3 regions of the Pedobacter lithocola genome follow, and region 3 is predicted to be linked to each of the others. Evidence: riboswitches for the same ligand, from Rfam matches in the RefSeq annotation. Region 3 holds a riboswitch; each other region holds the start of a gene.
The links. Region 3 has a riboswitch for S-adenosylmethionine ahead of metH (methionine synthase). Riboswitches for the same ligand answer to the same signal wherever they lie in the genome.

Region 1 (3,290 bases), on a different contig from region 3:
GATGTCAACTTGTCTACCGAACCAGGTGAATTGTAGCATCGTACTAGTTGACCTCGATCCGCCTGTACCGGGCAGATTATCCGAACCAAGCTTGCTATAATTTGCATTTGCCGTAAGCGTTAATTTAGGAGTAACCCTTAAAGTTGTGTTTAAGGCAAATGAATTTTTGTCCTGCCCAGAATTTGGTACCACACCAACCTGTTTTAAGTTATTATAAGATAGCCTGTAATCAAACTTTTCACCTGCGTTTTCTATCGCAACGCCATTAGAAAGGGAGTAACCTGTTTGGAAAAAATCGCGAACATTATCTGGATTAGCTACAAAAGGTACAGCAACGCCTTTAGAAAAAAACTGCGGAATCAGCCGTCCATCCATCCTTGGACCCCAGCTTTCATCTACGCCATCGTTTATACCTGCGCCCTTTCCATCCACATAACTAAACTTTCCTTCAGAGCCTTGACCGAAAACATCCTGATATTTCGGAAGCGTTAATAATCCTTCTATTACCGCATTGGAGTTGAAAGATACGCCGAGGCCTTTTTGGCTTTTACCAGATTTGGTTTTGATAATAATTACCCCGGCGGCTGCCCTGGAACCATACAAAGCCGCAGCATTTGGTCCTTTAAGAACACTTATCGATTCAATATCGTTAGCATTGATATCAGAAATTGTATTTGCATAATCTCTTGCACCTGCAGAATTAAGTTGGGAGTTATCTACCGGAATACCATCGACAACAAAAAGCGGTTGGTTATTACCAGAAATTGAGGTTTCGCCACGGATAACCACCCTTGATGAACCCATATCACCCTGACTATTGGTAACTCGAACACCAGCAACTTTACCAGCAAGCGCATTTACCAGATTGGTTTCTCTGGCTTCAGTTAAATTCTCTCCTTTTAATTCCTGAACGGCGTAACCTAGAGATTTCTTTTGTCGCGAAATGCCAAGCGCTGTAACCACAACTTCGTTTAAGGCATTATTTTGTTCGGTTAAAACAACCTCTACAATTTTATTGCTTTCCGATACCTCAACCTCTTTAGATGAGAATCCGATATAGGAGAAGATCAAAATGCCTTTACCCGCAACAGTGATGTTAAAACTACCTGCATTATTAGTGGTTACAGCTTGTTTTGTACCCTCTAATAATACAGAAACACCCGGTAGGGTTTCTCCTGTTGAACTTTTCACCGTACCCGTAATGGAAACGCTTTGAGCATCAACAATTGCGGGGAGCAAAAGCAAAATTAAAATAATGAGTCGCTTAAAAATTTTGTACATAGAAATAAAAAATAATTAGTTAAAAAATTTGTAAAAATTTGGGCAAAACAATCCCACAACGCATTTTTTGGCGCATTTTACATTTAAAATTGAAGACTAGTTTTTAAAAATTCATAGCATCAATTGATGCTTGTGATGGATTTATCCATATTAAATGAATTTATTAATGGATGTCTGATTTACAGCAATAGATAGAATTTGGCTCGTTAGATTTTTTCATATTATTTATTTTTAAAAGTTAAATATTCTATAAAATTGGATTGTACTAAACAAAAAAAGCACACCTGTAAATCAGGAGTGCTCTCATATATTATTTTAATAATTTCGCATTCAACTGACTTAACTACCCGAAATAATTTGGGATGGAATTAGCACCATATCTTTTACAGACTGGTTGCTAAGGTTTCGCAGGGCCATTCCCTCCACCTTTCTTGATAAGTATTTCAAAACAACTGGCGCAAAGATAATATTTAAATTCAATAGTCTATTAATTCTATAGATTTTATTGAATTTATTTTTTTAAGGATGAAATGATAACTACCTTTGACATTCCCAAGAATACACCCATGAAAATTATTTCTATATCCTTACTAATTTTTGCATCACTTTTTAAACTTCAAGCCATTGCGCAAGAAGCCAACTCAAAATCTAATGGTCCAAACTCCACAATAAATGCTACAAGCAAATTTTCTGCTATTGGAAATTGGCGAAGCGTATTTTTAATTAAACCTGGTACGGAAGTTCCCTTCAATTTTGAGGTAAAACAAAAAGACGATAAACCATTTCTATCATTTATTAATGCGGAAGAACATTTTGATGGTGGCTGGGTGATTCAAAAAGATGATTCACTTTTGATTAAGCTTGACCAATTTGATAATGAACTTGCTTTTAAAATTCAAAATGATTCACTAGTTGGAGTCCTTAGAAAACAAGATAAAACTGGCAAACCAATATCTCTAACAGCAAATAGAAAAGATAATTACAGGTTTAAAGAAAGTGGCAAAACTCCTGCTGCAGATTTCTCTGGAAAATATGACATCACCTTTAAATCCAAAGATGGAAAGGATGAAAAAGCGGTTGGACTATTTAAGCAAACAGGCAATAAATTAACCGGAACATTTTTACGTATAACTGGCGACTCCAGGTATTTGGAAGGTACTGTAGATGGTCGAAATTTTTACCTATCGAGCTTTATTGGTTCTTATCCCTCCTATTATAAAGGTTCATTTGCAGATGATGGATCCCTATCTGGAGCAATAATAAGTGCCAGAGGAGATACAAATTTTGACGGCAATAAAAATAAAAATGCTGCACTACCTGATGCAACAAAACTTACCTTTTTAAAAGATGGATACCAGACATTATCGTTTTCACTTCCAGATGTTAATGGAAAAAAGATTTCGTTAACTGATGAGAAATACAAAAACAAAGTGGTGATATTAACCATTAGTGGTACCTGGTGCCCAAACTGTGTTGATGAGGCTTCTTTTATTGCACCCTGGTATGAAAAAAATCGCGACCGTGGCATTGAAGTGATTGGCATACATTATGAAAGGCAGCTTGATTCGGCCTATGTTAGAAAGGCACTTACAAGATTTCGGGAAAAGTTCAATATCAAGTATGACCAGGTTATTGCTGGTACACCAGACAAAACACAGGTTGCCGAATCGCTTCCAGGACTCCAGAATTTTATCTCCTTCCCTACCATGATAATTATTAATAAAAAAGGAGAGGTAGCACAAATCCATACCGGTTATAGCGGACCAGCAACCGGAAAATATTACACGGACTTTGTTGAATCATTTAATGAAGAAATTGACAAACTGATTCAAAATAACTCTAAATAATTCAAGCAGTAAGCAAGTCAGATAAAACCTCTTTGTGTGCAAAACCATATAATTTATAGGATTAATGATGAATTGCAATACAAAATGCTTTTGGAATATGGTAGATGTTCTTTGAAAAAATAATTAATATTAATAGATAGCGATGAGAGCAATAAAAAGTGC
Region 2 (3,290 bases), on a different contig from region 3:
CTCAATACCAACAGAAACCCTTAATGCATTTGGTTTTACTCCAGCTGCTAATTGCTCTACATCACTAAGTTGTTGGTGCGTTGTTGCAGATGGTTGTATGATTAATGTTTTTGCATCTCCAACATTTGCTAGATGAGAAACCAGTTTTAAACTATCTATTACTTGTGTTGCATTTTCTTTAGTTCCGTTTAATTCGAATGATAAAACCCCACCAAAGCCGTTGCTTAAATACTTTTTAGCTAGGTTGTTATATTTACTGCTTGCTAAACCAGGGTAATGTACTTCTTTAACAAGTGGATGATTCTCCAACCAGGTTGCTAATTCTAAAGCGTTATCTACATGCCGCTGAACTCGAAGTGATAAAGTTTCTAAACCTTGAAGTAAAAGAAATGAATTAAAAGGCGAAAGGGCAGGACCTAAATCTCTTAAACCTTCTACACGTGCCCGAATAATGAATTGAATATTACCAAACGGTCCATTAAAACCAAATACGTCATTAAAAACCAAACCGTGGTAACCTTCTGATGGTTCGGTAAATTGAGGGAATTTTCCATTGCCCCAATTGTAATTTCCACCATCTACAATTACACCACCAATACTAGTTCCATGTCCGCCAATCCATTTAGTTGCAGATTCTACAACGATATTAGCGCCATGTTCTAAAGGTTTAAATAAATATCCACCGGCACCAAATGTATTATCAACAATAAATGGAATATCATGCTTTTTTGCAATAGCAGCAATTTTCTCAAAATCCGGAACGCTGAACGCTGGGTTTCCAATCGTTTCTAAATAAATAGCTTTTGTTTTTTCTGTGATTTTTTGCTCAAATTCTTCCGGAACATCTGGATTTGCAAAATCAACATGAATACCCAAACGTTTAAAAGCAACTTTAAATTGATTGTATGTACCGCCATAAATATGTGTCGAGGAAATGATGCTATCTCCAGCTTCTAATATATTATGTAGCGCAATAAATTGTGCAGCCTGACCAGATGCAACGGCCAAAGCTGCTACTCCGCCTTCTAATGCAGCAATTCGTTTTTCAAAAACATCAGTCGTTGGATTCATTAAACGCGTATAGATGTTTCCGAATTCTTTTAATGCAAAAAGATTTGCGCCATGCTCGGCATTTTTAAAGACGTAAGATGTGGTTTGATAGATTGGAACAGCTCTTGAACCAGTTATTGGATCTATTTCCTGACCAGCGTGAAGTTGTAATGTTTCAAATTTATATGATGTTGACATTTTTTTTAATGATTTAATAAGTATTTAATTAATTGAATTAATCTCGATAGATTATAAAATTTTATAATCATGGAACCTGGCGTATCCCGATTTATCAGGACCTTCCAATTTGAAAAGAAACAAAAAAGGAAGATTTTAAATTAGCATATGCAACAGCACATACATACACTAGACTGCATACCATAACAAATTGAAGGCGTACTTTTTCGATTTGAGGTGCCTGTTGTTTCGCTTTGCGATTGTAGATTTAATTTTTTCATCAGTTTTAATTTATAGTACCAAATAACACCATGTTATTTAGTCAGGAATTGGCACCTTCTCTTTCTGAGGGTTGCCAGTGGGTCATAGAGCCAGTCTCTCGTCACTTCTTTATAAATCAATCCGATTAAGATTGACTTTTATTTAGTTATCTACCAAATAATATTTCAAATGTGATAATTTAAATTGAAACAACAAAATAAAATTTTGAATATTTATTAAATATCTGTAAATCAGGTTAGTATTTTTATATCACAAAACATAAGCTAATTGCTAACATAAATTTAACGTCAAAATTTTATGTTTGTATATCTTAATTAATAAACGGTCATGAAAAAAATCAAATGTATTTCACTCTTAGTAATAATTGTATTATCAGGTTCAGCATCCAAAGCTCAATTTAGTGGGTTAAAGGATAAATTGCTTAAAGTTGGAACCGCCCAAGGTGCTAAGGCTTTGGGTGTTGATAAATTTCTTAAGCAACCTGCAGCCATTACCACCTCCTTCGAAGATGTTGATAGAACAGGAGAAAAGATGCCTGATTTCAATGCAAATGCAAAATTTCAGCCGCTATATTTATTACCAAAAAACCCTGATGGTGGTTTTGTATTATGCGAAGGTTTTTACGAAATGACCAATAAAAGTTATTGTTTAAAAGCCGGAACATTTGCTCCTTCAAAAGGAGATGGATATATGTTTGCGCCGGTTTTAGGTGCTAAAGAAGAGGTAGTGGTTTCCGTTTTAAAAAGTGCAGAAAAACACCCTGATGTAGAACAGCACGATATACAAGCATTATTATGGGCAATCATTGCCCGAACAAAGTTTTCTGACTTTAATGGAACCATTAAATTAACAGCAGTTAAGCTTTTAACACCAAAACAGTTAACCCAATTGGAGGGTGGTGCGTTGGGTGTTTTACCATTTGATGTTATGGAAAAAGCAAAAGACCAGCTTCCATCGGGTATAAAGGCGGTTTTTGAGGCTGAGAATAACATTCGCCAGCTTGTAGCTTCAGGCAATTATACTTATGCCGATATGGAAAAGTACGCCATTATTGCCGGAATGGCCACTCCAAGAGCCGATGTACCAAGCGGAATATGGACCAAACATCCTGATGGTTATTATGTACGTTATTTCCCATCAGGTTATGCAATTACTAAAGTTCAGGTTTATGTACCAAAAGAGTTGGTAGCCGATGGCACTAAGTTAATTTACGATGCAGCGGGTGATATTGCTTGTCCGGCAAATACAGGTTCACAACGTTTGGCTCAAACAAATGAGCCGCTAAATGCAAATTATTCTGCTAAGTTGGTAACGGTTTGTAATCCAAAATAGATTTTGAAACTGGTTTAAATATATCAAGCGGTTTGTAATTAGCAGCGCAAGGCTTGTGCAAGAAACTAAATTTGTTCCCGTTTTACGCTTTACTGCGCTAACAGCCGAAATGGCTGTTGCTTCGTGTTCGCTTCAACCGGGGCTATTTTGCAAATGTAGTGTTCCATTTTAAGGGTTTGCGAAATGCGCAAACCGTTGTTGCTAAACCCGATTGCAATGAAAAGCCCCAATTTTTCATTGGGCTTGTAATGTAAAGCGGGACTGAAATATCAAAAGGATTACTGAACGTAAGTTTCCCAAAATTATGCTATTAAAATTGCCACAGAAACACAGAATTCACGGAAATTGAGTTTTCAAAATTACTTTATTATTCCCCAAATGTTAGGGAATGATTATGGGCATAATACGTTTTATAAACTTCCCCAAAAGCACCTCAACTTTGTTAAATA
Region 3 (3,290 bases):
TTTTGAAGGCTTTTCATCATTTATCAAATAATATAAAAAAACACAAAAATAAAATGGAACAACAAAATTATCAATATCAGGATAACAGCGTTTTTGTACAAGAAGGCTCTATATCAAAAAAATTCTTTGCAAACGTTTTCTTATGGATGTTTGTAGCATTAAGCTTATCAACTATTGCAGCATATTTATTCGGAACAAATGAGCAATTAATGCAATACTTAATGACGATTAACCCAAATACCGGAAAGGTTGGTATGTCAATTTTTGGCTACATAGCCATGTTTGCACCACTTGGTTTAGTTTTGTTAATGGGTTTTGGCTTAAGCAGATTATCATTACCAGCTTTAATTGGTGTATTTGTGCTTTATTCTGTATTAACAGGAATTAGCCTAAGCTTTATACTTTTAGCCTATACATCTGGCTCAGTTGTAAGTTGTTTTGCTGGTGCGGCAGGCATATTTGGTATAATGGCCTTTATGGGTTACACAACAAATATCGATTTAAGTAAATTCGGACCAATTTTAATGGTTGGCGTTATCGGTTTAGTTATCGCAACTGTAATAAACATGTTCATTCAAAGTGAAGGTTTTAGTTTATTTATGGCATATATCGGTATTGCAATTTTCACTGCATTAACCGCTTATGATGTACAGAAAATTAAACGTATTGGTGAAGGTATTGAAGCAAGTGGCGAGCAAGTTTTAGCAGTCGAATCTAAAAAAATGGCTATTGTTGCGGCGTTATCTTTATACTTAGATTTCTTAAACATTTTCTTATTCTTACTGCGTATTTTTGGAAGCAGAAAGTAATCATTAACAGAACAATATTCTTAAGGCCATGCAGTTTTGCGTGGCCTTTGTAATTTTATTTGGTACCAAAGCGATAAATTTTGGAATTGATAATGCTTTGTTGCATTTTTGTATCGCTTATAAAGAAAGACGGAGGGATTAGACCCAACGATGTCTTAGCAACCTGTGCCAACAAGGTGCTAAATTCTATCCCGATTAATCGGGAAAAGATAAGTTTAGGATTACAATCATTTCCAACTTTTAAATAAGCCATTTTAGAGATTTGAGAAATCAGATTTGAGATTAAAGACATAATAAATGTTTTATAAATTCTCATATCTCATATCTCACATCTCCAATCTCACATCTAAAAACAGAATGAGCATTAGAGAAGAATTAGAAAAACGTGTTTTAGTGATAGATGGTGCGATGGGTACCATGATTCAGCGTTATACTTTAACCGAAGAAGATTTTAGAGGCGAAAGATTTAAAAATCATCCCTGCGATGTGAAAGGCAATAACGATTTGCTAAATATTACACGCCCTGATATTATAAAAGCAATACACTTGGAGTATTTGCAGGCAGGTGCCGATATTATCGAAACCAATACCTTCAGTACGCAAAGAATTTCTATGGCTGATTATCAGATGGAAGATCTTTCTTATGAGATGAGTTTTGAAGGTGCCCGTGTAGCCAAAGAAGCTGTAACCGAATTTATGGCAGCAAATCCTGATAGGAAATGCTTTGTGGCAGGCGCAATTGGTCCTACAAATCGTACGCTATCTATGTCGCCAAAGGTAAATGACCCTGGTTACCGAGCGGTTTATTTTGATGAATTGGAAGCTGCTTATTACGAACAGGTTCGTGGCTTGGTAGATGGTGGCTCGGATGTACTTTTAATTGAAACAATTTTTGATACGCTAAACGCTAAAGTTGCCATTGTTGCCATAAAAAAATACGAAGAAGTGATTGGTCGGAAGTTAGAAATTATGATTTCTGGCACCATAACCGATGCTTCTGGAAGAACACTATCCGGTCAAACTGCTGAAGCTTTCTTAAATTCTGTTATGCATGCAAAGCCATTAAGCATTGGTTTTAACTGTGCTTTGGGTGCTAAAGAAATGCGTCCGCATATCGAAGAATTGGCTGCAAAAGCTGGCTGTTATGTATCGGCATACCCAAATGCGGGTTTGCCAAACGAGTTTGGTGCTTATGATGAACAACCGCATGAAACAGCACACCTGGTAGATGATTTTCTTGAATCAGGTTTTGTGAATATTGTAGGTGGTTGCTGTGGTACCACGCCAGAACACATCAGCTGTATCGCCAAAAATGCTAGAAAAACATCGCCAAGAAAAATCCCAAAAATTGAGCCATTTATGCGCTTGAGCGGGTTAGAACCTGTTACCATTACCCCCGAAAGTATTTTTGTAAACATCGGTGAGCGAACCAATATTACTGGTTCTCCAAAATTTTCTAAACTTATTTTGGGTGGAGATTATGAAGCGGCACTTGCGGTTGCGCTACAACAAGTTGAAGGTGGCGCACAGGTTATCGATGTAAACATGGATGAAGGAATGTTGGATTCTGAAGCTGCAATGACAAAATTTCTGAACCTTATTGCTTCCGAACCTGATATTGCAAAACTGCCAATCATGGTCGATTCATCTAAATGGTCGGTGATAGAAAATGGTTTGAAATGCTTGCAGGGGAAAGGAATTGTAAACTCCATATCACTCAAAGAAGGTGAAGATAAATTTAGAGAGAGCGCTCGTAAAATTATGCAATATGGTGCTGCGGTTGTAGTAATGGCTTTTGATGAGCAGGGGCAAGCCGATAATTACGAACGCAGAAAAGAAATTTGTAAAAGAAGCTACGATATTTTAGTAAACGAAATTGGCTTCCCGGCAGAGGATATAATTTTCGACCCAAACATATTAACCGTTGCAACTGGTTTAGAAGAGCATAATAATTACGCTGTAGATTTTATAAATGCCACAAGGTGGATAAAAGAAAACCTTCCTTATGCGAAAGTGAGTGGCGGTGTTTCAAACATATCATTCTCTTTTAGAGGAAATAATACCGTTCGTGAAGCCATGCACTCAGCATTTTTATACCATGCGATTCAGGCTGGTTTAGATATGGGCATTGTAAACGCTGGTATGTTGGAAGTTTATCAGGAAATCCCACCCGAACTTTTAGAAAGGGTAGAAGATGTTTTGCTTAACCGAAGAGATGATGCAACCGAACGTTTGGTAGAATATGCCGATACGATAAAAAGTAAGGGTAAAGAAATTGTTAGAGATGAGGAATGGAGAAAAGGTTCTGTAGAGGAAAGATTATCTCACTCATTAGTAAAAGGAATTGTAGAGTATTTGGATGATGATGTTGAAGAAGCCCGACAGAAATATGCTCGTCCGATTCAGGTTATCGAAGGTCCGTTGATGGATGGGATGAACATTGTAGGCGATTTATTTGGCGCCGGAAAGATGTTTCTTCCA

Region 1: another riboswitch for S-adenosylmethionine. It lies ahead of ACFOWA_RS14480 (SusC/RagA family TonB-linked outer membrane protein); the one in region 3 lies ahead of metH (methionine synthase).
Region 2: another riboswitch for S-adenosylmethionine. It lies ahead of ACFOWA_RS05335 (O-acetylhomoserine aminocarboxypropyltransferase/cysteine synthase family protein); the one in region 3 lies ahead of metH (methionine synthase).

The regions. Positions count from the first base shown of each region.
Region 1 is NZ_JBHSBW010000013.1:129,861-133,150, forward strand. It holds gene ACFOWA_RS14480 (SusC/RagA family TonB-linked outer membrane protein) at 1-1,281, opposite strand, end outside; SAM riboswitch class I at 1,618-1,722, opposite strand; gene ACFOWA_RS14485 (peroxiredoxin family protein) at 1,848-3,128, shown strand; gene ACFOWA_RS14490 (hypothetical protein) at 3,258-3,290, opposite strand, start outside.
Region 2 is NZ_JBHSBW010000007.1:698,777-702,066, forward strand. It holds gene ACFOWA_RS05335 (O-acetylhomoserine aminocarboxypropyltransferase/cysteine synthase family protein) at 1-1,248, opposite strand, end outside; SAM riboswitch class I at 1,516-1,626, opposite strand; gene ACFOWA_RS05340 (hypothetical protein) at 1,837-2,841, shown strand.
Region 3 is NZ_JBHSBW010000016.1:153,774-157,063, forward strand. It holds gene ACFOWA_RS18710 (DUF2442 domain-containing protein) at 1-31, shown strand, start outside; gene ACFOWA_RS18715 (Bax inhibitor-1/YccA family protein) at 54-809, shown strand; SAM riboswitch class I at 924-1,025, shown strand; gene metH (methionine synthase) at 1,167-3,290, shown strand, end outside.